Regions from separate parts of the Streptomyces sp. NPDC057302 genome, predicted to be linked through region 1. Evidence: riboswitches for the same ligand, from Rfam matches in the RefSeq annotation. Region 1 holds a riboswitch; each other region holds the start of a gene.

Region 1 (6,970 bases):
CGTCGCCCTCCCCGATCAGCAGGCCCTTGGTCCGCAGCAGCTCCGAGACGGCGATACCCCAGGGCAGCCGCAGGCCCGCCTGCGCCAGGAGTTCACGGTGGGCCAGCATCTCCGCGACCGGGCCCGCGCGCACCCCCGCCGGGGTGAGCAGCGCCGCGTCGTCGGCCCAGCGCAGGGCCAGGTCCACGTCGTGGGTGGCCATGACCACGGTCGTCCCCGCGTCCCGCAGACCTTGCAGGGTGGTCAGGAGGCGCTCCTGGCCGTCGGGGTCGAGCCCCGCGGTCGGCTCGTCGAGGATCAGTACGCGCGGACGCATCGCCACGGCTCCCGCGATGGCCGTGCGCTTGCGCTGGCCGTAGGAGAGCAGATGGGTGGGGCGGTCCGCCAGAGCGCTGATGTCCAGCGCGGCGAGCGCCTCGGCGACTCGCGCCCGCACCTCGCCGTCGGCCAGCCCCAGGTTCAGCGGCCCGAAGGACACGTCCTGCTCGACCGAGGCCGCGAACAGCTGGTCGTCCGGGTCCTGGACGACCAGCTGCACGGTGGTCCGCAGCCGGGTGAGCCCCTTGCGGTCGTACGTCACGGGGCTGCCCCCGAGCGTCAATCCGCCCTGATCCGGGCGGAGTCCGCCGCTCAGCAGCCGCATGAGGGTGGTCTTGCCGCTGCCGTTGCGCCCGAGCAGCGCGAGCGCGCGCCCCTCGGTGACGTCGAAGTCCAGGCCGCTGAGCACCGTGGGCCCTTCTTCGTACGCGTAAGAGGCGGCGCGCAGAGCGACCAAGGGCGCGCCCGCCGCTCGCTCGCGAGGAGCGTTCGGCTCGCTCGGCTCGCTCATGGAAGGAACCTTTCCAGTACGAGGGTGAGGGCCACCAGGCCCAGGAGAAGTACCGCGCTGACGGCCACGAAGCGCCGCGAGACCCTGGCGTCGGGCACGAGCACCCGCAGGGTCCCGTCGTAGCCGCGTCCGGCGAGCCCGGCCTGCAGCCGGGTCGCCCGGTCGAAGGCCCGTACGAACGCGGTGGCACCCAGGCCGCCCAGCGAGCGCCAGGTGGCGGCCCGGGTGGTGTGCCCGAGCCGCGCGGCCTGCGCCTGCCGGATCCTGCTCATGGAGTCCAGGAGCAGGAAACTCATCCGGTACATGACGAGGGCCACGTCCACGACCGGCGCCGGAACACCCGCCTTCACCAGGCGCGGCAGGAGATCCGACATCGGTGTGGTGAAGGCGAAGAGCAGGACGCCGAGCGAGGCCGCCGACGTCCGCAGGAGCAGACCGCCCGCCCGCGCGGGCCCACCGTCGGCGAGCGTGACGAACCCTTCGGGCGCGCCGAGTTGGACGATCAGGGTCAGGGCGCCGGTGACGCAGAAGCCGAGCGGTACGCGGTAGGCGCGCCACAGTTTGCGTGGCGGCACCCCCGCGGGTCCGAGCAGCACGGCGAGCGCGGCGATCAGCACCAGGGCGGCACCGGGCCAGGGCGGCAGCGAGACGGCAAGGACGGTGAGGCCGAGCCCGAGCACTGCCTTGTCCACGGGGTGACGGCGGCGCCAGCGACTGCTGTGCGCCGCCGCGTCGATGGGCAGCACGCCGGGTCAGACCTGCTCGGTCTCGGGCCTGGCGCCCTCCACATCAGTCAGCGCGTCAGCCCGCGCGTCAGCCCCCTCATCCGTGGACCGCTCCACGGTCGTCCCCTGCGACCGTTCGATCTCCGCGCCCTGACGGCGGCCCTTGCGCAGGCCGAAGTAGTACGCGAGGACGCCCGCGCCCAGCGCCGCCTGGAGGGCGAAGAGCGCCGACTCGATCTCCCCGGAGGGGGGTTCGTACAGCGGCGAGAACCAGGGTTCGTAGTCCGGCTTGATCTCGGTGATCGCGGTCTCCGCCTGGGCATCGGCCCCGGCGAACGGCTCCTTCTCGTCGTCGCCGAGACCGAGCGCCACCGGCAGCACCGCGAGCGCGGCGACGATGAGCAGGAGCAGTGTGTTGATCTTCGCGTTCCGGCTCATCAGGCGCTGGCCCCCGTCTCCGTCGTCGTCTCGGCCGCGGCCTGCTTCGTGGCCGACTTCTTGCCCTGCACCAGCACGCCGAGCCGGGTCAGCTCGCCCTTGCTGGACTGCACGAGAAGCCGCATCACCAGGACGGTGAGCAGTCCCTCGCTGATGGCGAGCGGGATCTGCGTGACGGCGAAGATGCCGCCGAACTTGCCCAGGGCGCCGATGAATCCGCTGCTGGGGTCGGGGAAGGCCAGGGCGAGCTGGACGCTGGTGACGCAGTACGTGGACAGGTCGGCGACGAACGCGCCGAAGAACACGGCCACCATGAGCGGCACGTCGTACCGCTTCAGGAGCCGGTAGACGGCGTATCCGGCCCAGGGACCGACGATCGCCATGGAGAACACGTTGGCGCCGAGCGTGGTGAGCCCGCCGTGGGCGAGCAGCAGGGCCTGGAACAGGAGCGTGATGGTGCCGAGCACCGTCATGATCGGCGGCCTGAACAGGATCGCGCCGAGCCCGGTCCCCGTCGGATGCGAGCAACTGCCCGTGACGGAAGGGATTTTCAGTGCGGAAAGGACAAATGTGAAGGCACCGGAGGCGCCCAGGAGCAGTGTGCTCTCCGGGTGCTCCTTGACCTCACGGGTCAGGGAGCGGACTCCGTGGACGACGAACGGCGCGGACGCTACGCCCCAGGCGATCGCGTGCGCCGGTGGGAGGAAACCCTCGGCTATGTGCATGGCTAAGCAGACCCTCTCCAGCACCTCGTGGATGGACAACGCGCCTTGGCCGGTCTCCTGGCTGACGGGTCGTACCGACCGGACTCCGCCTTCCCGGGTGCGTGTGCACCCAGTGGCTGCCGCGAGGGCTGGAGCCGGACTTCCCGATCACAGTGGCGAGGGCCGCACCGGCATCACACCGATTTCCCGTTCACCAAGGCGTGGTGACCTTAGTGCGCAACTGAGTTTCCTGACAACTTGCGGGACCGTCGCACCTGTGGCACGCGCGAGCGCACACCACCAGGGCGTACGCCCCTGGTCAGCGCGCGTGCCTCGGGTGGTGCGCGCCGGTCCTCAGAGGGTGGGGGGAACCGGTCGCCGGTCCGGTCCGGCGTAGGAGGCGAGGGGGCGGATGAGTGCGTTGTGGGCGAGTTGTTCGGTGATGTGCGCGGTCCAGCCGGTGACGCGGCTCATCACGAAGATGGGCGTGAAGGCGGGGATGTCGAAGCCCATGAGGTGGTAGGCGAGCCCGGCAGGGTAGTCGAGGTTGGGGTGGATGCCGCTGCGGGCGATCATGGCGTGGCGCAGGGCCGCGTGCAGGCTCGCGAGCCGGGTGACTTCGGGGTCGCCGGCGAGTGCGACGAGCCGGTCGGTGGCCTCCTGCATGACGGGGACGCGCGAGTCGCCGTGCCGGTACACGCGATGGCCGAAGCCCATGATCTTGCGCTTCGCGGCCAGGGCCTCGTCGAGCCATTCCTCCGCCCGCAGCGGGTCGCCGATCTCGTTCAGCATTTGCATCACCGCTTCGTTGGCACCTCCGTGCAGGGGTCCCTTGAGGGCTCCGACGGCGGCGGTGACGGCGCTGTAGAGGTCGGAGAGGGTGGACGTGACGACGCGCGCGGTGAACGTGGAGGCGTTGAAGCTGTGTTCGGCGTAGAGGATGAGGGAGATCTCGAAGCAGCGGACCACTTCGGGCCCGGGAACCCGGCCGAAGCACATGTGGAAGAAGTTCTCCGCGTAGCCCAGGTCCGGGTCGGGCTGGAGGGGGGCGAGCCCGCGGCGCCTGCGGTGGTCGGCGGCGACCACGGTCGGCAGCTTCGCCAGGAGTGCGAGGGATTTGGTGTGGTTGGCGGCCGATGTGCCGTCGTCCTCCGCGGGGTCCTCGGCGCCGAAGAGGCTGACCGCGGTGCGCAGGACGTCCATGGGGTGGCAGGTCTCGGGCAGCCGGGCCAGGAGCTCCGCCGTCGTGCGGTCCAGGGGGCGCAGGGCGCGTTCGCGGGCGCGGAACTCGCGCAGCTGGACCGCGTCGGGGAGCTCGCCGTGCCGGAGCAGATGGGCGACCTCCTCGAAGGAGCAGCGGGCGGCGAGGTCCTGCACGGGGTAGCCGCGATAGGTGAGGGAGTTGGTCTCCTGGATGATCGTGGAGATCTCGGTGGTGTCGGCGACGACACCCGCCAGGCCTCGGCGTACGTCCGGCTGTGCGGGGGTGGCGATGGGCATGATCTTCCTCACGTGGTCAGCTGCCGGGCGGCAGGGTGAAGTCGAAGACGGCCGAGTCGAAGGCCGCGTAGTCCGCGTAGCCGAGGACTTCGTAGAGCCGGGAGCGGGTCTGCATGCGCCCGAGGAGCGACTCCTGGGTGCCTTCGGCGGCGAGGGTCCGCAGACCGTCCTCGACGGCGCCCATCGCGAGCCGGAACAAGGTGACGGGGTAGAGGGCGATGTTGTAGCCGAGGCCCTCCAGGGCGGCGGCGGTGAGCAGCGGGCCCTTGCCGAACTCGGTCATGTTGGCGAGCAGCGGTACGCCGACGGCCTCGCGGAAGGCCGCGAACTCGGCCTCGTCGGCCAGGGCTTCGGGGAAGACGGCGTCGGCGCCCGCGCCGACGTACGCCTTGGCCCGCTCGATCGCCGCGGCCAGGCCTTCGACTCCGCGTGCGTCGGTGCGGGCGATGAGCAGGAAGCCGTCGTCACGCCGGGCGTCGGCCGCGGCCCGCACGCGCCGCACCATCTCGTCGCGCGGCACGAGGGTCTTGCCGTCGAGGTGTCCGCAGCGCTTGACGCCACTCTGGTCCTCAAGGTGCAGCCCCGCGAGACCGGCGTCCTCGAAGAGCTGCACGGTGCGGGCGGCGTTGACGGGGGCGCCGAATCCGGTGTCGGCGTCGGCGATGACCGGCAGGTCGGTGACGCGGGTGATCTGCTGGGCGCGTCCCGCGATCTCGGTGGAGGTGGTGAGCCCGATGTCGGGCAGGCACAGTTCGGCGGCGAGGACGGCGCCGGAGAGGTAGCAGGCTTCGAAACCGTGCTCCTCGATCAGCTTCGCCGAGTACGGACTGATGGCCCCCGGCATCCGCAGCAGCCGCCCCGATGCGAGCTGTTCGCGCAGGGCCCGGCGGCGTCCGGCCGGGGTGGTGCGGGTGTGCGGCATCAGAACAGGCCCTTCGGGAGCCGCGCGTCGTACGCGGCGACCGCACCGGTGTCGACGGCCGGGAAGAGCTCCCCGAGCCCCGCCCCGTCCAGCCCGGCCAGTCGGCCTGCCGCGGCCAGGAAGGCGTCCTGCCCGGCCCGCGTGACGACGCCCTCGGTGAGGGTGCGGAACTTGGCCGTGTAAGCGTCCCGGCCGAAGGGGCGGGCACCGGCCGGATGGGCGTCGGCCACGGCGAGTTCGTCCTCGACGACGCTGCCGTCGGTGAGGGTGATCACGGCCCGGCCGCCGAAGGACCGCTGCCCCGGGTCGGGGTCGTGGTAGCGGCGGGTCCACTCCGGGTCCTCGACCGTGGAGATCTTCCGCCACAGCTCGACCGTGCTCGGCCGCCGGGCGCGATCGGGGGCGTAGGAGCGCTCGTGGTGCCAGGTGCCGTCCTCCAGGGCGACGGCGAAGATGTACGGGACGGAGTGGTCGAGGGTCTCGCGGCTCGCGGTGGGGTCGTACTTCTGGGGGTCGCCCGCGCCGGAGCCGATGACGTGGTGGGTGTGGTGGCTGGTGTGCAGCACGATCTCCCGCACACGCGTCAGCGGTCCGGTCTTCTCCCGCAGCCTGCGGGCCAGATCGATGACCGCCTGCGCCTGGTACTCGGCCGAGTGCTCCTTGGTGTACGTGTCGAGGATCGCCAGGCGCGGCTCGCCCGGCTCCGGCAGACGGACCGTGTACGAGGCCCGGGGGCCGTCGAGCATCCACGCGAGGAAGCCGTCCTCCCCTTCGTAGACCGGCGACGGGGCGCCTTCGCCGCGCATCGCCCGGTCCACGGCCTCGATCGCCGCCTTGCCCGCGAAGGCCGGGGCGAACGCCTTCCAGCTGGAGATCTCGCCCTTGCGGGACTGCCGGGTCGCGGTCGTGGTGTGGACCGCCTGTCCGACCGCCTGGTGCACGATCCGGGTCGGCAGACGCAGCATCGCCCCGAGCCCGCAGGCCGTCGCGGCGCTCAGGTGCGCCACATGGTCGATGCGGTGTTCGTGCAGGCAGATGCCCTTCACGAGAGCGACGTGGATCTCGTACGCGGCGACGATGCCGCGCAGCAGATCGGCGCCGGAGCGCTTGGTGCGCTGGGCGACGGCGAGCAGCGGGGGGATGTTGTCACCGGGGTGGGAGTAGTCGGCGGCAAGGTAGGTGTCGTGGAAGTCCAGCTCGCGTACGGCCGTGCCGTTGGCCCAGGCCGCCCACTCGGGTGACACGCGAAGGCCCGGGTCCGCCCCGAAGACCGAAGCACCGGACGGGGCCGGGTGCGTCACGGCCTGGGCGCGGGCCACGGCGACGGGGCGGCGCAGCAGGGAGGCGAGCGCCACAGAGGCGTTGTCGATCACGCGGTTGGCCGCCATGGCGGCGGCGGCCGGGTCGAGATCGGCGGCCTCCTGGGTCTCGGTGGCAACGGCCGCCAGTTTCCAGGCCAGTTGCTCCTCCGGTGGCAGCCGGTCGGCGCTGGGGTGGACGCGTACCTGATGGTCGATCACGGGGCTCCTCGCTATGTGCGGCTGAGCGAGGCCCGCCTGCGAACGGTGGCCTCGCGCCTTGCGCACCGAGCATTCCCGTATTCGGGCGCCTGGGCGATGGCTCCAATCTGCGTAATCCGTACCGCTGTTGGCCGCGCAACTGCGAATCTTGCAAAACTTGCGGATGGTAACTTCACAACGAAGGGCCCTGATCGGGTGCCCGGTCGACGGGAAGGCGGCACAGCGCCCATGGCACGGCCTCCGGCACGGAAGATCTACGCCCACGCCAAGCTGCGGAGGCTGCGCACCGAGCGCGGCATGAACCAGGTCGAGCTGGCCCGCACCCTCGGCAT
Region 2 (6,970 bases), on a different contig from region 1:
TCGCGCATGGAGTCGGTGTTCATGCCGGGCAGGCCCTCACCGCACAGGTCGCGCGCGAACTGCAGCTCGGCCTCGACGGCCTCCTTGAGCATGTCCGTGACCTGCGTCTGCAGCGCGTCGTCGAAGAGCTCCGGCTCCTCCTTGCGGACGGTGTCCACGACGTCGAAGGCGAAGCTCATGTGCATCGTCTCGTCGCGGAAGACCCAGTTCGTGCCGGTCGCGAGGCCGTGCAGCAGACCGCGCGAGCGGAACCAGTAGACGTACGCGAAGGCACCGTAGAAGAAGAGTCCCTCGATGCACGCGGCGAAGCAGATCAGGTTCAGCAGGAAGCGGCGCCGGTCGGACTTGCTCTCCAGTTGGTCCATCTTCTCGACGGAGTCCATCCAGCGGAAGCAGAACTCCGCCTTCTCGCGGATGGAGGGGATCTCCTCGACCGCGTCGAAGGCCGCCGCGCGGTCCGCCGGGTCGGGGAGATAGGTGTCGAGCAGCGTCAGATAGAACTGGACGTGCACGGCCTCCTCGAAGAGCTGGCGGCTCAGGTAGAGCCGGGCCTCGGGGGAGTTGATGTGCTTGTAGAGCGTCAGCACCAGGTTGTTGGAGACGATCGAGTCGCCGGTCGCGAAGAACGCGACCAGGCGGCCGATCATGTGCTGCTCGCCGGGCGAGAGCTTGGCGAGGTCGGAGACGTCCGAGTGGAGGTCGACCTCCTCGACGGTCCAGGTGTTCTTGATCGCGTCCCGGTAGCGCTCGTAGAAGTCGGGGTAGCGCATCGGGCGCAGGGTGAGCTCGAAGCCCGGGTCGAGGAGGTTCTTCTCGGCGTTGGTGGTGCTGGACATTACTGGCAGGCCTCGCAGGACTCGGGGTTTTCCAGGGAGCAGGCGACGGCGTCTTCGTCGGCCGTGGCCTGGGCGGGTACGGGGGCGGCGGCCTCGGTGCGGCCCGCCGCGGCGCGGGCGATCCGGGTCGCCGGGCGCGAACGCAGGTAGTACGTGGTCTTCAGACCCTGCTGCCAGGCGTACGCGTACATCGAGGAGAGCTTGCCGATGGTCGGCGTCTCCAGGAACAGGTTCAGGGACTGCGCCTGGTCCAGGAACGGCGTGCGCGCGGCGGCCATGTCGATCAGGCCGCGCTGCGGGATCTCCCACGCGGTGCGGTAGAGCTCGCGCACATCGGCGGGGATCCAGCTGAAGCCCTGCACGGAGCCGCTGGCCTCGCGCAGCGCCTCGCGGGTCTGCGCGTCCCAGACGCCGAGCCGTTTGAGCTCCTGCACCAGGTAGGCGTTGACCTGGAGGAACTCGCCGGACAGCGTCTCGCGCTTGAAGAGGTTGGAGACCTGCGGCTCGATGCACTCGTACACGCCCGCGATGGACGCGATCGTGGCGGTGGGCGCGATCGCGAGAAGCAGCGAGTTGCGCATGCCGGTCACGGCGATACGTTCCCGCAGCGCGGCCCAGCGCTCCGGCCAGGTCAGCTCGACGCCGTAGTGGTCGGGGTGCAGGACGCCGCGCGCGGTGCGGGTCTTCTCCCAGGCGGGGACGGGTCCGTTGCGCTCGGCTAGGTCGGCGGACGCCTCGTACGCGGCGAGCATGATCCGCTCGGCGATGCGCGTCGAGAGGGCGCGCGCGGCAGGGGAGTCGAAGGGCAGCTTCAGCTGGAAGAAGACGTCCTGCAGACCCATCGCGCCCAGGCCCACCGGACGCCACCTGGCGTTCGAACGGCCGGCCTGCTCGGTCGGGTAGAAGTTGATGTCGACCACGCGGTCGAGGAACGTGACGGCGGTGCGTACGGTCTCGTCGAGCCGCTCCCAGTCGATGTCACCCGCGGCGGTGTCCACGAAGGCGCCGAGGTTCACCGAACCCAGGTTGCAGACGGCCGTCTCCCCGTCGTCCGTCACCTCCAGGATCTCCGTGCAGAGGTTGGAGGAGTGGACCGTGTGGCCGGGCTCCGCCGTCTGGTTGGCGGTGCGGTTGGCGGCGTCCTTGAACGTCATCCAGCCGTTGCCGGTCTGCGCCAGGGTGCGCATCATGCGGCCGTACAGGTCGCGGGCCGGGATGGTCTTGCGGGCGAGCCCGGCGGCCTCGGCCTTGCGGTACGCGGCGTCGAACTCGTCGCCCCACAGGTCGACGAGCTCGGGCACGTCGGCGGGGGAGAACAGCGACCAGTCCTGGCTCGCGGCGACCCGGCGCATGAACTCGTCCGGGATCCAGTGCGCGAGGTTGAGATTGTGCGTGCGCCGCTGGTCCTCGCCCGTGTTGTCGCGCAGCTCCAGGAACTCCTCGATGTCGGAGTGCCACGTCTCCAGGTAGACCGCGGCGGCGCCCTTGCGCCGGCCGCCCTGGTTCACGGCGGCGACGGAGGCGTCCAGGGTCTTGAGGAACGGCACGATGCCGTTGGAGTGGCCGTTCGTGCCGCGGATCAGCGAACCGCGGGCGCGGATGCGGGAGTACGAGAGGCCGATGCCGCCCGCGTGCTTGGAGAGGCGCGCGACCTGGTGGTAGCGGTCGTAGATGGAGTCCAGCTCGTCCAGCGGGGAGTCGAGGAGGTAGCAGGAGGACATCTGCGGGTGCCGGGTGCCGGAGTTGAAGAGCGTCGGCGAGGACGGCAGGTAGTCCAGGCGGCTCATCAGGCGGTACAGGGAGGCGACTTCGTCCACCGCGCGCAGGCTCCCGTCCTCCGCCAGGCCGCTCGCGACGCGCAGCATGAAGTGCTGCGGGGTCTCGATGACCTGCCGGGTGATCGGGTGGCGAAGCAGATAGCGGCTGTGCAGGGTGCGCAGGCCGAAGTAGCCGAAGCGGAAGTCCGCGCCGTCCTGGAGGGCGTCCTGGACGAGAGCGTCCAGGTGTTCGGCGTGGTCGACGACGAACGCGGCGGTGCGGTCCGCGATCAGGCCCTCGCGGTGCCCCACGGCGACCGAGTCGGAGAAGGAGCGCACGCCCTGCGACGCGGCCTCGTCACGGATGCTGAGGCTGAGGAGCCTGGCCGCGAGCTGCGAGTACGTCGGGTCCTCGGAGATGAGCCCCGCGGCGGCCTCGGTCGCCAGCTCCCGCAGCTCCGCTGTGCTCTCTGCGTCCCCCCTGGCCGAGCGGCCACGCAGCGCGGCGGCCGCGACTCTGCCGGGGTCGGCGTCGGGGAGGTCGGCGGTGAGGTCGGTCAGGGTACGCAGCAGCGCGGTTCCTGGGCCGTCGGCGGTCTGCTGACCGTCGGTGGTCTGCGCTGACGCAGGTTCGGCTGGCGCGATGGTCACGGAGCACTCCCTCGCTCGGCTCGGAGCCTCGGGGAGGGGAGGAGTGACACACGGGGGCGCCCAGGGCAGGGCTGCGCTCCGCGTCCACCAGCCCATTCCACGAGGCCCGGACGTCGTTGGCACCCGGACCGGTCGGAACGGGCGCGCTGCCGACAGGTCTTCGGACTAGAGAGCACGACAAATGCGTACTCATACACCGTTGCGGGACAGTTCCGGACTTGCACCGGATTCCCCTGCGGCGACAGCGAGCACGAGCATACATCTTGTGCTGGCTCTGAGTGGCAGCCCCATATCTTGTGTCGGGGTGCGTCGCAGTGCATGAGAACGGGCCGCCGGATTCCTCCGGCGGCCCGTGTGGCGTACGTAGCGGGACGTACGTGGCGGAAGGGTCAGTGCCCGCCCGGCGCCCCCACCGTGGCCGGCGGCAGGTCCTCCACGACGCCCGGGTCGCCCGCGTCCGCGGTGTAGTCCCCGGGAGAGGTCTCGTCGATGCCGTCAGGGGCCTTCACGGCGCGCAGGACGAACGTCATGACCACGGTGACCACCACGTTCAGGACGAACGCCGTGAGGCCGATGTAGCCGATCTCGCCGATGCCGGGGATCTCGTCGGACGAGCCGCCGAAGTGCTTCTGCGTCGGCGAGGCGACCCCGTACGCGGCGACCGTTCCGTAGACCATGCCGACCGCCCAGCCCGCGAGCAGCGCCCACCGGTGGAACCACCGCGTGAACAGGCCGCCGACCAGTGCGGGCATGGTCTGCAGGATCCAGATGCCGCCCAGGAGCTGGAAGTTGATCGCGACCGTCTTGTCCATGGTGAGGACGAAGGCCAGCGCGCCGACCTTCACCAGGAGCGAGACCAGCTTGGAGATCTTCATCTCCTGTGCGGGTGTCGCGTCCGGCTTGAGGAAGTCCTTGTAGATGTTCCTGGTGAAGAGATTCGCTGCCGCGATCGACATGATGGCGGCCGGTACGAGCGCGCCGATGCCGATCGCCGCGAACGCGACGCCGGTGAACCAGTCCGGGAACATCGTCTCGAACAGCTGCGGGATCGCCAGCTGCCCGTTCTCCACCTTGACCCCGGCCGCGATCGCCATGAAGCCGAGCAGCGCCAGCAGGCCCAGCATCAGCGAGTAGAGCGGCAGGATCGTGGTGTTGCGGCGGATCACGTTGCGGCTCTTGGAGGAGAGCGTCGCCGTGATCGAGTGCGGGTACATGAACAGCGCGAGCGCGGAGCCGAGCGCGAGCGTGGCGTAGGTCCACTGCCCCGTGTGGCCCGGCGCGAGGCCCGCGACGGGCTTGCCCGCCGCCTCGTTCGCCGACGAGAACTTGTCGTTCGCCGCCTGGAAGATCTCGTCGAAGCCGCCGAGCTTGATCGGGATGTAGATGATCGCGACGGCGATCACGAGGTAGATCAGACCGTCCTTCACGAACGCGATCAGCGCGGGGGCGCGCAGACCCGACGAGTACGTGTACGCGGCGAGCACCGCGAACGCGATCAGGAGCGGCAGGTCCTTGACGAACCAGTTGGTGTCCGGACCGCCGCCGACGCCCATGACGTCGAGCACGGCCTGGATGCCGACCAGTTGGAGCGCGATGTACGGCATCGTGGCGAGGATGCCGGTGACCGCGACGGCGAGCGAGAGCCCCTTGGAGCCGAAGCGCCCGCGCACGAAGTCCGAGGTCGTCACGTACCCGTGCTTGTGCGAGACCGACCACAGGCGCGGCAGGAAGGTGAAGATCAGCGGGTAGACGAGGATCGTGTACGGCACCGCGAAGAAGCCGGCCGCGCCCGCCGCGTAGATCGCCGCCGGGACGGCGACGAAGGTGTACGCGGTGTAGAGGTCGCCGCCGAGCAGGAACCACGTGACCCAGGTGCCGAACGAGCGGCCTCCCAGGCCCCATTCGTCCAGGCTCTCGGTCTCGGCCTTGCGCCAGCGCGCGGCCAGGAAGCCCATCGCCGTGACGGCGGCGAAGAAGAAGATGAAGACGGCGAGGGCGATGCCGTTGACGCCGCCCGTGTCCGCTGCGAGCTCGTTCATCGGGTCGCACCCCCCTGGGCCTGCTCGGCCTTGCGGGCGCGCTGGTCACGCTGCCACAGTTTGTAGGCGATCATGGTGAGAACGGTGGATATGAGCACCCACAGCATCTGGTACCAGTAGAAGAACGGGATGCCGATGAAGGTCGGTTCGACCTTCGCGTAGGAGCCCACCCAGAGCATCGCCACGAACGGCGCGACGAGACAGAGGGCAATGACCACGCGGACCGGCGTGATCACCGGTCTGCTCACTTCAGGCGCATCTGACACTTCGCGGCTCCGCTCCCTCGCTTATCCCACCTTTAACGTGCGGGAAATCTAGGCGAGAGGATTGATCTATGGAACCCCCGTCCGGATACCGGACGGGTCGCGATGCCCTCGTCGTACCTGCTCAGCAGCAGCGGAACCCCTGTCGGGGGTCGGACTCCTGCCGGTCCGTCCGCATTCGCTCGAACTCCCTCCGGGAGGGCACGGATGCCCCGGGATGCGTCTTGCGCGTGTGCGCGACATAACGGTCGTACGCGGACTCGTCGGTCAACTCCCGCGCGTACCACCGCACCCAGCGCAGCCCGCGCAGCACCCACGTCATGACGGGACCTGCGCGTCGTCGGAAGCCTCCGTCTTCGCCGCCGCCAGTTCCGCCTTCTCCTGCGGGGTCGCGATGAGCCCGGCGGGCGCGGTCAGCTTCGACTCGACGTACTCCGCCTCGCTCAGCCTGGACGAGCGCGGGTCGCGGACGTGCTTCACGCAGATGCGGGCCGCGTCCGCGATCACGACGACGATGAGCAGGGCGAGCGCGGCCGACAGGACGCCGTCCACCGTGGAGTTGGTGACGACGGTGTGCATGTCGTCCATGGACTTGGCGGGCGGCAGGATCTTTCCGTCGTCGATCGCGTCCTGGTAGATCGAGCGCTGTTTGAAGAAGCCGACGCGCGGATCGCTGGAGAACACCTTCTGCCAGCTCGCGGTGAGCGTGACCGTGGCGTCCCAGACCAGCGGAACGCCGGTGATCCAGGCCCACTTGAGGCGTCCCGACTTCACCAGGAGCGTCGTGCAGACGGCGAGCGCGACCGCCGCGAGGAGCTGGTTGGAGATGCCGAAGATCGGGAAGAGCTGGTTGATCCCGCCGAGCGGCTCGTGCACGCCCACCCACAGGAAGTAGCCCCACAGGCCGGTGACGACCGCGCTCGTGATGATGAGTCCGGGCTTCCAGCTGACCCTCTTGAAGGGCTTGTAGACGTTCCCGAGCATGTCCTGGAGCATGAAGCGGCCCACGCGCGTGCCCGCGTCGAGCGCGGTCAGGATGAACAGCGCCTCAAACATGATCGCGAAGTGGTACCAGAACGCCTTCATGGAGCCGCCGGTGACCTTCGAGAAGATCTCGGAGACGCCGACCGCGAGCGTGGGAGCGCCGCCGGTGCGCGAGAGCAGCGAGGACTCCTCGACGTTCTTGGCGGCCTGCGCCAGGTCCTCGGGGGAGATGGAGTACCCGAAGCCCGCGACCGCCTGGGACGCGGCCTGGACGTTGTCCCCGATGACGCCCGCGGGCGCGTTCATCGCGAAGTAGAGCCCCGGATCGATGATGCTCGCGGCGACGAGCGCCATGACCGCGACCGCCGACTCCATCAGCATGGAGCCGTAGCCGATCATCCGGATCTGCGTCTCCTTCTGGACCATCTTCGGCGTCGTGC
Region 3 (6,970 bases), on a different contig from region 1:
ACGGCAGCCACCGGCAGCCGGCATCCCTCAGCGCACGCTGCTGCGCCCGACGACCGTGCCCGCCCGGTCGATGCAGATGACGTCCACGGCGACCGGCGCTCCCCGCAGCACCGACAGCGCCTCGTCGCGCGCGGCCACGGCCACCAGGTCCCCGAGCGGGACGCCCCGGGCCTGGCACAACTGGAGCGCGGCAAGGCCCGTGTTGGCGACTTCCACCTCGGCAGCCAGGGCCTCGTCCGCGCCGCCCCGGCGGGCGAGCGCGGCCAGGAAGGGCTTGTCGACCTGGGAGCGGGCCGAGTGCAGGTCGAGGTGTCCGGCGGCGAGCTTGGACAGCTTGGCGAACCCGCCGCACACCGTGAGCCGGTCCACCGGATGCCGACGCACGTACTTGAGCACCGCGCCCGCGAAGTCCCCCATGTCCAGCAGGGCGATCTCCGGGAGCCCGTACTCGGACACCACCGTCTTCTCCGACGTCGAGCCCGTGCAGCCCGCCACATGCGTATGCCCGGCGGCGCGTGCCACGTCCACGCCCCGGCGGATCGAGTCGATCCACGCCGAGCAGGAGTAGGGCACGACGATGCCGGTGGTGCCCAGGATCGACAGACCGCCCAGGATGCCCAGGCGGGGGTTCCAGGTGGAGCGGGCGATCTCCTCGCCGTGGTCCACGGAGACGGTGATCTCGACGTCTCCCGAACCCCGGTGCTCCGCGGCGACCCGGGCGATGTGGTCGCGGATCATCTGGCGCGGCACCGGGTTGACCGCGGGCTCCCCCACGTCGAGCGGCAGTCCGGGCAGGGTGACCGTGCCCACGCCGGGCCCCGCCTTGAAGACCACGCCCGAACCGGGCGGCAGCCGCCGCGCGGTGGCCCGCACCAGCGCGCCGTGCGTCACGTCGGGGTCGTCGCCCGCGTCCTTGACCACCCCCGCCGTCGCCCGCCCCTCGGCCAGCTCCTCGATCGCCAGGGCGAAGGCCGGGGTCTGGCCCTTGGGCAGGGTGATGGTCACCGGATCGGGGAAGTCGCCGCTGAGCAGGGCCGTGTAGGCGGCCGTGGCGGCCGCGGTCGCGCAGGCACCGGTCGTCCAGCCGGGCCGCAGACCGGTGTGCTTGAGTTGGGCGCTGCGCCCGCCCTTCGCCTCACCCACGGATGGACCCGATGCACGTACTGGTACTGGGCGGGACGACCGAAGCCCGCCGCCTCGCCGAGACGCTGGTGGACACGCTCCCCGCCGGGGCGAGGGTGACCAGCTCCCTGGCCGGGCGGGTGGCGAGCCCGAAGCTGCCGCCCGGCGAGGTGCGCGTGGGCGGCTTCGGCGGAGCCGACGGCCTGGCCGCCTGGCTGCGTACGCACCAGGTGAGCGCGCTCATCGATGCCACCCATCCTTTCGCCGAGACGATCAGTTTCAACGCGGCCGCCGCTGCCGCTGCCGCCCATGTTCCCCTGCTCGCGCTGCGCCGGCCCGGCTGGGTGCCGGGCGACGGCGACGCCTGGCACCCGGTCGGCTCCCTGGCCGATGCGGCGGACGCGCTGCCCGCGCTGGGCGAGCGGGTCTTCCTCACGACGGGGCGCATGGGTCTCGCCGCCTTCGCCGCGCTGGACCAGCTGTGGTTCTTGATGCGTTCGGTGGACGCCCCGGACACACCGCACCCCGTGCGCATGGAGGTGCTGCTCGACCGCGGCCCGTTCACCCTGGAGGGCGAGCGCGAGCTGATCCGCCGCCATCGCATCGACGTCGTCGTCACCAAGGACAGCGGCGGCGCCGCCACCGCGCCCAAGCTGGCCGCGGCCCGCGAGGCACGGATCCCGGTGGTCGTGGTGCGCCGCCCGCCGGTGCCCGAAGGCGTGGCGGTGGCCGACACCCCCGAGCAGGCCCTGGCCTGGCTGCGCGCGCTCGGCGACAGCCAGGCCTAGCGGAGAACCGCGGGCTCAGTCCTCCGGGTAGCGGCGGGGCGTCCACACGATCTGCTGGCCGTCACCGCGCTGCTCCCAGCGGGTCTGCGAGGACCCCACGAGCAGGATCGTGCGCATGTCGACCTCGGCCGGATCGAGATCGGCGAGGCGCACGGTGCGTACGCTCTCGGCAGGCCCGCCGACATCGCGCCCCAGGACCACGGGCGTGTCCGCCGAGCGGTGCTCAAGAAGCAGATCGCGCGCCTTGCCGACCTGCCAGGTGCGGCTGCGCGAGCCGGGGTTGTACAGCGCGAGCACCAGGTCCGCGGAGGCCGCCGCCCGCAGCCGTTCCGCGATGACCTCCCACGGCTTGAGCCGGTCGGAGAGCGATATCGTCGCGTAGTCGTGGCCCAGCGGAGCGCCCGCGCGGGCGGCGGCCGCGTTCGCCGCCGTCACCCCCGGAAGCACCCGTACCGGCAGGTCCGCGTACTGCTTCTGCGAGGCCACCTCGAGGACGGCCGTCGCCATCGCGAAGACGCCGGGGTCGCCGCCGGAGACCACGGCGACGCGACGCCCGCGCCGGGCGAGATCCAGGGCGAACTCGGCGCGCTCCGACTCGACCTTGTTGTCCGAGCCGTGGCGCACCTGCCCCGGCCGGACCGGCACCCGGTCCAGATAGGTGGTGTAGCCGACCAGGTCGTCGGCGGCGGCGAGCACCCCACGGGTCTCGGGCGTGAGCCACAGCGGTCCGGCGGGGCCGGTACCGACCACGGCCACCTCACCGGTGTCCGGGGCACGCTCGGGCCGGGGCGCGTCGATGCGGCTGGGCAGGACCGCGACCGCGAAGTACGGCACCGAGTCGGCGTCGACCGCGGCAAGATCCTCGATGCGCTCGCCCGCCATGGTGGCGCGCTCGACGTAGTGGGCCTCGGGCAGCCGCCCGGAGCTCTCGAAGGCGCGGCGCACCACGGGGAACGTACGGCCGAGCTTCATCACCACCGCGGCGTCCGTGGCGGCCAGACGCGCGGTCAGCTCCTCCTCCGGCAGGGTGCCGGGCAGGATGGTCAGCACCTCCTCGCCCTCGGCGAGCGGGGTGCCGAGCCGGGCTGCCGCGGCGCTGACGGAGGTGACTCCGGGGATCACTTCGGTGGGATAGCGGTCCGCGAGGCGCTTGTGCATGTGCATGTACGAGCCGTAGAAGAGCGGATCGCCCTCGGCGAGGACGGCCACCGTGCGTCCCGCGTCGAGGTGCACCGCCAGGCGGGCCGCGGCCTCGGTGTAGAAGTCCTCCATCGCGCCGCGGTAGCCGCCGGGATGGTCGGTGGTCTCCGTGGTGAGGGGGTAGACCAGCGCTTCCTCGATGTGGTCGGCGCGCAGGTGCTCGGCCGCGATGGACCGCGCGATCGACCGGCCGTGCCGGGCGCTGTGATAGGCGACGACATCGGCCTCGGCGATGACCTGCACCGCCCGCAGGGTCATGAGGGCCGGATCGCCGGGCCCGAGGCCGACACCGTAGAGACGGCCCGTCTTGTGCTCGCTCACGCTCATTCTTCCTCGCTGGCGATCGCGTTGAGTGCGGCTGCCGCGATGGCGCTTCCGCCCCGGCGGCCCCGCACGATCATGTGTTCCAGGCCGGAGGGGTGCGCGGCCAGGGCGTCCTTGGACTCCATGGCGCCGACGAAGCCGACCGGCACACCGATGACGGCGGCGGGGCGCGGCGCCCCCTCCTCGATCATTTCGAGCAGGCGGAACAGCGCGGTGGGCGCGTTGCCGACGGCTATCACCGCGCCTTCCATGCGATCGCGCCAGAGTTCCAGGGCGGCGGCGCTGCGGGTGGTGCCGAGCTTCGCCGCGAGATCGGGGACCGCCGGGTCGGACAGGGTGCACACCACGTCGTTGTCGGCGGGCAGCCGCTTGCGGGTGACGCCGCTGGCGACCATGGCCACGTCGCACAGGATGGGCGCGCCGGCGCGCAGGGCCTCGCGGGCGCGGGCGACCACGTCCGGGGTGAAAGCGAGGTCGCGTACGAGGTCGACCATGCCGCAGGCGTGGATCATGCGGACCGCGACCTGGCTCACGTCGGCGGGCAGGCCCGACAGATCCGCCTCCGCGCGGATCGTGGCGAAGGACTGGCGGTAGATCGCCGGTCCGTCCTTCTCGTACTGATGCACAGTGCGTTCGCTCTCTTGATAGGGCAGGGGACGGTCAAGTGTTGCAGGGTTGTTCATGTGTTCATGCGTAGTCAGCCGCGGGCCGCGGCCACAGCGGCGGCCAGCGCCGCGCCGGGGCTGCCGGGGATGCTCGCCGGAGCGTCCCGTTTCCCGCCGTGTACGCGGGAGATCTGGTGTCCCTCGGGAGTGGCGACGACGTCGATCCACTCCCCGTGGGGATGTCCGCACCGGCGCTCGCACCCGGACCAGTACACGGGCAGCGCCCCGACGGGCCCCAACGCCGCTTGCGCCGTGCCGCGTACGTCGTCCAGGGCCTTGGCGCAGCCGGGCCTGCCGATGCAGGCCCCCACGCCGGTCCAGGGGGAGTCGGACGCGGTGATGAGGCCGAGGGCCCCGAGATCCGCCAGGAGTTGAGCGGCCGCTGTCCGCCCGACTCCCGGCAGGACGACTCCGCGCCAGGGGGTCAGCCGCAGCTCGCCGCTGCCGTGGTGGCGGGCGATGTCCGCCAGTGCCGTCCACTGGGCCGCGCCGACACTGCCCAGCGGCAGGCCGACGGACAGCGCGGCCGTGTCGCGGGGGCCGGGCACGACGCCGAGGGCGGGCCCGGCCGCGTCCTGGGGAAGCGGAACGGTGATGCGGGTGGGGGCGAAACCGGCCTGCCGCAGGCGGAGCTGGACCGCGTCCAGGAGGGGGCCGACGCCGCCGGGCAGATCCGTCACCCGCCAGGAACTCGCGTCGGGCGCCTGCTCCAGGAAGGCCTCGGCCGCGATGAGCGCGGCTTGTGGTGCCCGCGCGGCAGGGATCAGGACGGCGTCGTCCGCCGGACCGATCCGCAGCAGGGCCTGGTCCTCGCCCCGCGCCGTCAGGGTCACGTCGCCGCCGAGGGCCGCCACGTCGCCGCGGCCGTCGTCGAGGGCGAACAAGAACCTGCCGGACAGGGCGGTGGCCCGGTCGCTGGCGCACAGCAGCTCGTCCAGGACGGCCGGCCACGGACGGATGTCCCGCTCGCCCAGACCGTCGAGACCCGAGAGCGGAGAGGCCACCACATTGCGCACCCGCTCATGACGTTCCGAGGGCAAAAGCCCCGATTCGGCAAGCATGCGGGCCAGTTCGCTCCCGCGGTCCGCACGCAGCCCGCGCAGCTGCACATTGCCCCGCGATGTGAGATGCAACTCCCCGTCTCCAAGACGCTGGGCCACATCCCGCAGTACGTCCGCCTGCCCGACGCTCAGCAGACCGCCGGGGACCCGGACGCGGGCCAGGGCCCCGTCGTCCGCCCGGTGCAGCCGCAGCGTCCCGGGGCATGCGTCGCCGCGGCCGCGGGCAGACTCGTCTCCCGAGAGCGCGGGCTGGGGGACCGATGGGGGCATGGCGGCGAGCATACCGACCCATCGCACCAGGTCCGCCTGCCCCCCAGCAGATGATCGGCCCTTAGTATTCCTGGTGACGGGCCAGCCGGCCCGTCGTCGCCACAGACGGCGACAAGGGGAGGAAGCCCGGTGCGATTCCGGCGCGGTCCCGCCACTGTGAGCCCGGTGCGCATGCCGGGTGAGTCAGGAACTCCCTTCCCCGAGCTCTCGTCCGCTCGAGCAGGGGAAGACGCCATCGACACCACCCGGGGCGTGGACACCCCGAGGAAGGCCCGACGCCGCATGATCCTGCTCCTGTCGACGTCCGACACCGACCTGCTCAGCGCCCGCGCCGCCGCCGGCCCGGTCGACTACCGCTACGCGAACCCCTCCCGGCTCCCGCTCGAGGACCTTCCGCAGCTCCTGGACGGCACCGACCTGGTCGTCGTACGCCTCCTCGGCGGCGTGCGCGCCTGGCAGGACGGCCTCGACCAAGTCGTGGCGACCGGACGGCCCGTGGTCGTCCTCACCGGCGAACAGGCCCCCGACGCCCAGCTGATGGCCGCGTCCACCGTGCCGATCGGCATCGCGGCCGAGGCCCACGCCTACCTGGCCCACGGCGGCCCCGGCAACCTGGAGCAGCTGGCCCGGTTCCTCTCCGACACCGTCCTGCTCACCGGCCACGGCTTCGAGCCGCCCGCCCCCGCGCCCTCGTGGGGCCCGCTGGAGCGCACCGCACGCCAGGTCGAGGGACCGACCGTCGCGGTGCTCTACTACCGCGCCCACCACATGAGCGGCAACACCGCCTTCATCGACAGCCTGTGCCGCGCGGTCGAGGACGCGGGCGCGCGCCCGCTGCCGCTGTACGTCGCCTCGCTGCGCACCCCCGAACCCGAACTCATCGATGAACTGCGCGCCGCCGACGCGATCGTGACCACGGTCCTCGCGGCGGGCGGCACGCGGCCCGCCGAGGCCTCTGCGGGCGGTGACGACGAGTCCTGGGACGCCGGAGCCCTCACCGGACTCGACGTACCCATCCTCCAGGCGCTCTGCCTCACCAGCTCGCGCACCGACTGGGAGGACAACGACGAGGGCGTGTCGCCGCTGGACGCGGCGAGCCAGATCGCGGTCCCCGAGTTCGACGGCCGCCTGATCACGGTGCCGTTCTCCTTCAAGGAGATCGACGAGGACGGACTTCCCGCGTACGTCGCCGACGCCGAGCGCGCCGCCCGCGTGGCCGGCATCGCCGTGCGGCACGCGCGCCTTCGCCACATCCCGGCCGCCGACAAGCGCATCGCCCTTGTCCTGTCCGCCTACCCGACCAAGCACTCCCGGATCGGCAACGCGGTCGGCCTCGACACCCCCGCGAGCGCCGTCTCCCTGTTGCGCCGACTCCAGGCCGAGGGATACGACTTCGGTACGGAGGAGGTGCCAGGCCTCGCCTCGGGTGACGGCGACGAGCTGATCTACGCGCTGATCGAGGCGGGCGGCCACGACCAGGAGTGGCTCACCGAGGAGCAGCTGGCCCGCAACCCCGTCCGCATCCCGGCGGCCGACTACC
Region 4 (6,970 bases), on a different contig from region 1:
CCGCCCGCGTCGGTGGCCAGCGGTGCGGCCAGCTCCCGGGCCAGATGCCGTAGATGGATGTACGCCCAGCCGTGCCCCTGCATCCTCAGGGCCTCGACGACACTCCGTGAGCCGGGTGCGAGCGCGGCGCCGCGCACCAGGCGTGCCACGGCCGGGACTTGGAGCACCCCCGCGACCGTCACCAGCCAGAACCAGTCGCGGTGGCCTGTCGCCGCCAGCGTCATCAGCACGAGCAGTCCGGGGAAGGCGAGGAGCAGGTCCATGGTGCGCATGACCGTCTCGTCGAGTTGCCGACGTGGTCCTGCGGCCAGCAGCCCCAGCGGTATGCCCAGCGCCGCCCCCACGGCGAGCGCGGCCAGGGAGCTGCCCACCACGGAGGCGCCGCCCCGCAGCACAAGCGCGAGCACGTCGCGGCCAAGGACGTCCGTGCCGAGCAGGTGTCCGGCGCCGGGCGGCTGTGAGGGCAGGGCGTCGTGGCGGGGCGCGTCGTCGCCGGCCACCGGCGGTCCCAGCAGGGCCAGGAGCACGGGCACACCCAGCAGGATCAGGGCGATCCAGGGGCGGCGGGGAGTTGTCGCGGCCGTGAGGGAGGACGTCGTAGGGGGCGGGGTCACGCGGTCACCTCTCGGCGGGGTGCGAGGCGGTGGGCGACCAGGTCGGCGATCAGGTTCACCAGGACAGCCGTCCCGGCGAACAGCAGCGCGTACGTCTGCACTTGCGGCAGGTCACGGTTCTGGACCGCCTCGACGAAGCCGTTGCCAAGGCCCCTGAATCCGAAGACCGCTTCCACCAGTACGGCGCCGCCGAGCAGCCCCTCCACGCAGCGGGCGTACTGCTGGGCCGCGGGGCCGAGCGCCCCCGGCAGCACGTGACGCAGCACCACCGTGCGCTCGCGCATGCCCAGGAGGCGCAGATGCCCGGCGACGGCGCCGTGCCGCTCGGCCGCCACACCCGCGCGGATCTGCCGCGCCAGATCGCACAGGTGCCGGGCCGTGAGCACGGTGACGGGGAGCACCAGGACGGCCGGCTGGGCGAGGAGTGCGGTGGTGTCCATGCCGACGGCGGTGGCGGGCAGCAGACCGGCCGTCAGCGACACCGAGGCGACCAGCAGCAGTCCCAGTACGAACTCCGGCACGGCGTGCAGCACGACCGCGGCCGTGTTCAGGGCGCGATCGACGCGGCTTCCCTCCCGCAGGCCCGACACGGTGCCCACCACAGGTGCGAGCACAGTGACGAGCACCAGCGCCGGTACACCCAGCAACAGGGTCACCCCCAAGCGTCGGCCGATGTCGTCGCCGACGGACACTCCGGTGGTCAGGGAGTGGCCCAGATCTCCGGTGAACAGGTGCCCCAGCCACTGCCAGAACCGGGTCCAGGCCGACTCGTCGAGACCCAACTGTGCACGCAGTGCGGCGACTTGCTCGGGCGTGCCCAGTTCACCGCGCAGCACATCGGCCGTGTCGCCGGGCAGCAGCGAGCCGACGGCGAACACGGCCACCAGCACCACCAGGCACTGCAGGAGAGCGAACAGCAAGCGTCGAAGAACGTAGCCGCGCACGTCGTCAGCTGATGCGGACCCGGTCGAAGCGGGCCCAGTCGTGTGAGTTCGGGGGCGCGGCGCGCAGGCCGCTGACCGACCGTGCGATGGCGTCGTTGGCGTCGGAGAACGCCCACACGAGTAGCCCCGACTCCTCACGGGCGATCTTCTGGGCACGGGAGAGGAGACCGAGGCGCTCCTGCTCGTCACGGCTGGTGCGGGCCCGGTCCAGCAGCGCGTCGAACTTCTTCGACGCGTACTGCGTCTGGTTACGGGCGGCCCCGCCGCGCACACGCTGCTGCAGGAAATCGGAGACCGGCAGGGTGGACGTGGTGTTGAACGCGGCGACGCCCTTGGTCCTGATCTCACTGAAGTAGGTGCTGGACGCGCGGGTGTTAGCCCTCAGCTTCAGCCCGACCTCGGCCAGCTGGCGTGCCATCAGATCAGCTGCGGGCTCCCACGCGGCATCCACGGAGCTGGTCTCCACGGTGATGTGCAGGCCGTCCGCTCCGGCGTCCTTCACCAGTCTCCGTGCCTCGTCGACGTCCCGCTCCCGGGGCTCCAGGTCCTCGGGGTAGCCGCGCAGGCCGAGGCCGAACAGGTCGTTGCCCACCTCGCCGTGCCCGGCGAGCGCGATCCGCACCAGCGCTTCACGGTCGAGCCCCAGCTGCACGGCACGGATCAGGCGGGAGTCGTCGAACGGCGCGCGTCCCGTGCGCAGAAGCAGCTGCTGCGTGGTCGCCCGCTCCGCGGTGAGCAGCCGCGTCGAGCCGTCCTTCTTCAGCCGTTCCACGGAGGAGCCGGACATGTCGGCACCGTAGTGCACCTGCCCGGACAGCAGGGCGTTGAGCCGAGCCGACTCCTCGTTGGCGGGGACGATCTCCAGCTCGGCGATGTGCGGGGCTCCGTCCCAGTGGTCCTTCCAGCTCCGGTAGCGGGCCGTGCCGCCGGGGGTGAACGACACATAGGTGAAGGGACCGGAGCCGACCGGCTTACGGAAGTCGGTCGTCCCGGCCGGGATGATCTCGGTGCCGGGGCCAGCGAAGACGGTGGGGAACTCGAAGTTCGGCGCTTTCAGCACGAAGACGACGGACCGCGTTCCGTCTGCCTTGCTGGCGGTGAAGTCGATCGCTGAGAGCAGTACCTGCGAGGGCGATCCGGTCTCGGGGTCGGCGGCGCGGCGGTAGCTGTACAGGACGTCCTTCGCGGTGACCGGCTTCCCGTCGTGGAACGTCGCCCTGCGCAGGCGTATGCGCCAACGGGTCCCCGAGGTGTCGCTCTCCCATGACTCCGCGAGCCTCTCGCGCAGCGACATGTCGTCCGCGTACGTACCGAGTGTGTCGTAGAGGGCCTTGGCGCGGGCCTGGTCGACGAAGTTCGGTGCGACGTGCGGGTCCAGGGTCTCCTGCGAGCCGCCGGACGTGAACGCGGCGCGGAACCGGTCGCTGCCTCCCCCGTCCTTGGTGTCACCGCCGCAGCCGGCGAGCAGGCCGCTCCCGGCGAGCGCCAGGGCGCCTGAGGCGGCCAGCACACCTCGCCTGCCTGGCTGCGATCCGCGCACCGGCTCCGTCCGGGCATGCGTCGTCACATCGATCCTCTCCGGGGTGTCCTCGCCCCTACGTTGGACCGGCGACGGGTCAGTCTTCTGGCTCCCGGATCGTCGCTCGCCTCCGCCTTCCCGGCCGCGTACCGCGGTCAGTGGCGTGCGGGAGGATCGCTTCCCGGTCACAGTGGCGGGACCGCGCCGGATTCGCACCGGCTTCCTGGTCCCCGTCGCCTCGTGCGCTCATTGTGGCGCACGCCGCCAGGAGCACCTCACCCCGGCCCCTCCCGGCCATCGGCCCGGGTGACCTGAAGGACGACAGAGCCGTCACGCATCCGCCGACTTCCCCTCCAGCGCTCGGGTGCCCGCGGCACAGCTGTCCCTCAGGTCCTGGAATTCCGCGGCCGACAGCTGCTTGCGGGCGGAGCCGCGGCGGCTGTTGTCTAGCTGAGCACACGCGCTGTCCAGCCACCGCGGGGACGGTTCGACCCCGACGAACGCGGCGAGACGGGCGAGTTCCTCTTGAGGTGTGTCGAGCAGGTCCTCGTAGGCGAGCGTCATGCGCCGACCCTCGGGCAGGCTGCCGATGAACTGCGTGCCCTGGACGACCAGTTCGGACCAGAGTCGGCCGAACCGTCGCAGGGAAAATTCGCGGTCCCGTACGAGTGCGGCGTCGAAGGTGTCTTCGAGCAGGGGCGCCAGGTCCGGGGGAAGGGAACGTACCTGCTCCTCCGTCAGGTCGCCGAAGTTGTCGACACCTGTCCGTTCCCTGATCTCACGCAGCAAAGTGATGGTGCGATACCCGGGGTGGCGGCTCATGGACAGCGCACAGTCCGGGCCGTCCCGGAAGAGGTGCACGAACTTCGCGTACGGGAAGGCGGAGAGAAGCCCCGCCGCCCAGCCCGTCGAATAACCGGAGCGCTCCACCACCGCGGTGCGGCCGAACCGTGTGGCCAGCAGCTCGAAGAGCGCCTCGTGATGTGCGGCAGCGGCACGCTCCGGCCAGCCGACGACCGCCGCACCGATCTCGTCGAGCAGGCCGTCCGGGTCATCGGTGAGGTGCGGCAGCACCATGAGGGAGAGAGCGGGGATGCCGTCGGTCTCCGCCCGATACCGCCCCGGACTGCGGGTGTAGAGGAACTCCGGCATCAGCACCCCACTGCGGATCATGTTCGCGAAGTACGAGGTGGGCCGGAACAGGGTCTCCCAGAACTCGGCACCCGATACGCGGCCTTCGGGGAAGGCCACGTCACCGACCGAAGCCATGTACTCGTTGAGACTGAGCACGTCGGGATGGGAGTTGAGGATGCGGGACAGCGCGGTGGAACCACTGCGGCCCGTACCGATGACAAACGTCAAGCTGCGCAAGGTCGCTCTCCGGGGGCACAGGGCGGCTGTTCCAGGGCTTTCCCCACCTCAGCACATCGGCGCCCGGCGCAACAGGTGGCATGCGTCAGTAGGGCTATCCCTAGGCAAGACTCGGGGGGTGCCCGCAGCGATACCTGGCGATGACGCGCCTAGCGTGCGGTACATGCAGATCATCAGAGGTAGGCAAGCGGCCGTCGGCGTCGTCGCGATCCTGGCCATGGCAGCGGGAACGTCACCCGTCACGGCCTTGGATCCAGTCCAGGAATTATCGGGGCTCGGGCAGTACCACGCCCAGGACATCAATTGGCATGACTGCGCGCTGGGCCCCGACGACACCACCGGGCACAAGCTGGATGCCGCGGGCGCCCAGTGTGCCGACCTCACCGTGCCGCTCGACTACTCCGATCTCGACGGCCGAACCCTGACCATTGCCGTCTCCCGCCTGCGCGCCACCGATCCGGCACACCGCGTGGGCCCCCTCATGCTCAACAACGGCGGTCCGGGCGGGCCCAGTCTCGACATGCCGCTCACGGTCGGCGCGGCCATGGGGAAGGTGGCTCGGAAGTATGACCTCATCGGCCTGGACCCGCGCTTCGTCGGCCGCTCCACACCGCTGAACTGCGGCTGGGACATCGGTTCCACAGTCTTCTCGGCCGGCAAGGGCCGGGCCGGGTTCAAGCAGTCGGTCGCCCGTCAGCGCGAGCTGGCCAAGCGGTGTCGCGAGACGAACGCAGACGTCTTGCCCCATGTCACCACCCGCAACACCGCCCGGGACATGGATGTCGTCCGGGCCGCGCTGGGCGCGCAGCGGATCTCCTACCTCGGCTACTCGTACGGGACTTACCTGGGTCAGGTCTACACCGAGCTGTTTCCCGGGCGGACCGACCGGATGGTGCTGGACGGTGTCATCGACCCCGCCCGGTACACCCAGACCCTGCTCGCCGACTCCACGGATGCCAACGAACGGGCATTGCACGCCTGGGCGGCCTGGACCGCCGCCAGGCACGACACCTTCGCCCTGGGCCGCACCACCGGCGCCGTGCTGGCCACCGTGCGCGGCATACGACAGGCCGCGGCCGAAAAGCCCCTACGGGTCGGTGACTTCCGCGTCGACGAACACTTCGTTCCCCTCGTCCACTTCAGCGGTCTGGGCAGCGACTCGGGCACGTCTCGGACCGAGCTGGCCACCGCGACCCGAACACTCGCACGCGCCGCCGACGGACAGCACGTCGAGCCGGGAGCGGGGCTGTCCGAGCTGCTCGCAGCCATGACCACCGAGGCAGGTTCGCAGCAGGGCAGCGCGCAGGCCGCCATCCTGTGCGGAGACGTCGCGACGAAGCGTGGGACCGAGAGCTACTGGCGCGACATCCAGGCCGGCCGCAAGAAGCACCCCTTCGCCGCTCCTCTGTCGTACAACATCACGGCGTGCGAGTTCTGGGACGCTCCGGCGGAGGCGCCGACCGTGGTCGACAACGACGTTCCGGCCCTGTTGGTCAATGCCACGGGCGACACCCGCACCACCTACTCCGGCGCACGCCAGGTCCGTGAACGGTGGTCCCGTTCCCGCCTGGTGACCCTGCCCGGCGCCCACCAGCACGGAATCTACGGCGATTACGGCAACGCATGCGCGGATGCGCAGGTCAACGCCTATCTCGCCGACGGCAGACTGCCCAGGCACGACGTGTCCTGCCGGGCCTGAGAGCTGTCCCGTAAGCTGCGCGAACGGCTCCGTCGGCGACCGTGCCGTGCAGGTCGATACGAGTGCCGATACGAGTTCCGCTACGAGTGCCAAGTGATCACCACAACCGGGCGGCGCCAGGGCGAGGTTAGGGTACGTGGATACGCCCGCCATCTCGCCTCCGGAAGCTCGCGCCCTCATGGACACCGTCAGCCCGAGCCAGCTGATAGCCCGTCACCGCGTCGCACTGCAGCTGTGCTTTGCGATCCCCGGTGTGTCGCTCGCGACGTGGGTCACCCGGACCCCCGGTGTCCGGGACCAGCTGGATGCCTCCACCGCCGAGATGGGCCTGGTGCTCTTCGGCATGTCGATCGGCTCGATGATGGGCATCCTGGTGGCCGGTGCGCTGGTGGCACGGTTCTCCACGCGGCCCGTCATCCTTTCCGGCATGTCCCTCGTACTGGCCAGCGTGACCGCGATGGCCCTGGGCACGGCGGCCTCCTCGGCACCTCTGGTGACCTTCGGCCTGCTGCTTCTGGGCGCCGGCATGGGCCTCTCGGAGGTGGCCAGCAATGTTGACGGTGCCGGGGTGGAGCGGGAGCTCGCGAGACCCGTACTGCCGGCCCTGCACGGTTGCTACAGCCTTGGCACGGTGGTCGGGGCGGGCCTGGGTGTGGCCGGCGCCGCTGCCCACTTCCCGGTGTCCTGGCATCTCACGGTCGTGCTGCTCCTCGTGGCCGCGCTGTTCGCCTTCGCGGTGCCAAGACTGCGCCCCGGTGTCGGCCGCAGCGTCGGGGACGGCCACACCACGTCCGCACACGACGCCGATGGACAGGTCCGGGAA

Evidence for each region. Region 1 has a riboswitch for cobalamin ahead of ACFUPX_RS17780 (energy-coupling factor ABC transporter permease). Riboswitches for the same ligand answer to the same signal wherever they lie in the genome.
Region 2: another riboswitch for cobalamin. It lies ahead of ACFUPX_RS36355 (ribonucleoside-diphosphate reductase subunit alpha); the one in region 1 lies ahead of ACFUPX_RS17780 (energy-coupling factor ABC transporter permease).
Region 3: another riboswitch for cobalamin. It lies ahead of cobN (cobaltochelatase subunit CobN); the one in region 1 lies ahead of ACFUPX_RS17780 (energy-coupling factor ABC transporter permease).
Region 4: another riboswitch for cobalamin. It lies ahead of ACFUPX_RS08670 (ABC transporter substrate-binding protein); the one in region 1 lies ahead of ACFUPX_RS17780 (energy-coupling factor ABC transporter permease).

What each region holds. Positions count from the first base shown of each region.
Region 1 is NZ_JBHUZJ010000021.1:97,585-104,554, reverse strand. Features, by position in the region: gene ACFUPX_RS17795 (energy-coupling factor ABC transporter ATP-binding protein) at 1-829, opposite strand, end outside; gene cbiQ (cobalt ECF transporter T component CbiQ) at 826-1,575, opposite strand; gene ACFUPX_RS17785 (energy-coupling factor ABC transporter substrate-binding protein) at 1,582-1,992, opposite strand; gene ACFUPX_RS17780 (energy-coupling factor ABC transporter permease) at 1,992-2,717, opposite strand; cobalamin riboswitch at 2,747-2,944, opposite strand; gene ACFUPX_RS17775 (bifunctional 2-methylcitrate synthase/citrate synthase) at 3,051-4,196, opposite strand; gene prpB (methylisocitrate lyase) at 4,213-5,118, opposite strand; gene ACFUPX_RS17765 (MmgE/PrpD family protein) at 5,118-6,638, opposite strand; gene ACFUPX_RS17760 (short-chain fatty acyl-CoA regulator family protein) at 6,867-6,970, shown strand, end outside.
Region 2 is NZ_JBHUZJ010000081.1:7,074-14,043, reverse strand. Features, by position in the region: gene ACFUPX_RS36360 (ribonucleotide-diphosphate reductase subunit beta) at 1-836, opposite strand, end outside; gene ACFUPX_RS36355 (ribonucleoside-diphosphate reductase subunit alpha) at 836-3,244, opposite strand; cobalamin riboswitch at 3,378-3,515, opposite strand; gene mctP (monocarboxylate uptake permease MctP) at 3,634-5,283, opposite strand; gene ACFUPX_RS36345 (DUF3311 domain-containing protein) at 5,280-5,549, opposite strand; gene ACFUPX_RS36340 (YbdD/YjiX family protein) at 5,671-5,868, opposite strand; gene ACFUPX_RS36335 (carbon starvation CstA family protein) at 5,865-6,970, opposite strand, start outside.
Region 3 is NZ_JBHUZJ010000037.1:30,143-37,112, reverse strand. Features, by position in the region: gene ACFUPX_RS24630 (GAF domain-containing protein) at 1-1, shown strand, start outside; gene ACFUPX_RS24625 (cobalt-precorrin-5B (C(1))-methyltransferase) at 28-1,143, opposite strand; gene ACFUPX_RS24620 (cobalt-precorrin-6A reductase) at 1,155-1,910, shown strand; gene ACFUPX_RS24615 (precorrin-2 C(20)-methyltransferase) at 1,926-3,437, opposite strand; gene ACFUPX_RS24610 (precorrin-8X methylmutase) at 3,434-4,060, opposite strand; gene cobG (precorrin-3B synthase) at 4,132-5,442, opposite strand; cobalamin riboswitch at 5,491-5,643, shown strand; gene cobN (cobaltochelatase subunit CobN) at 5,713-6,970, shown strand, end outside.
Region 4 is NZ_JBHUZJ010000008.1:51,980-58,949, reverse strand. Features, by position in the region: gene ACFUPX_RS08680 (ABC transporter permease) at 1-614, opposite strand, end outside; gene ACFUPX_RS08675 (ABC transporter permease) at 611-1,558, opposite strand; gene ACFUPX_RS08670 (ABC transporter substrate-binding protein) at 1,563-3,125, opposite strand; cobalamin riboswitch at 3,176-3,305, opposite strand; gene ACFUPX_RS08665 (sulfotransferase) at 3,408-4,439, opposite strand; gene ACFUPX_RS08660 (alpha/beta fold hydrolase) at 4,612-6,147, shown strand; gene ACFUPX_RS08655 (MFS transporter) at 6,326-6,970, shown strand, end outside.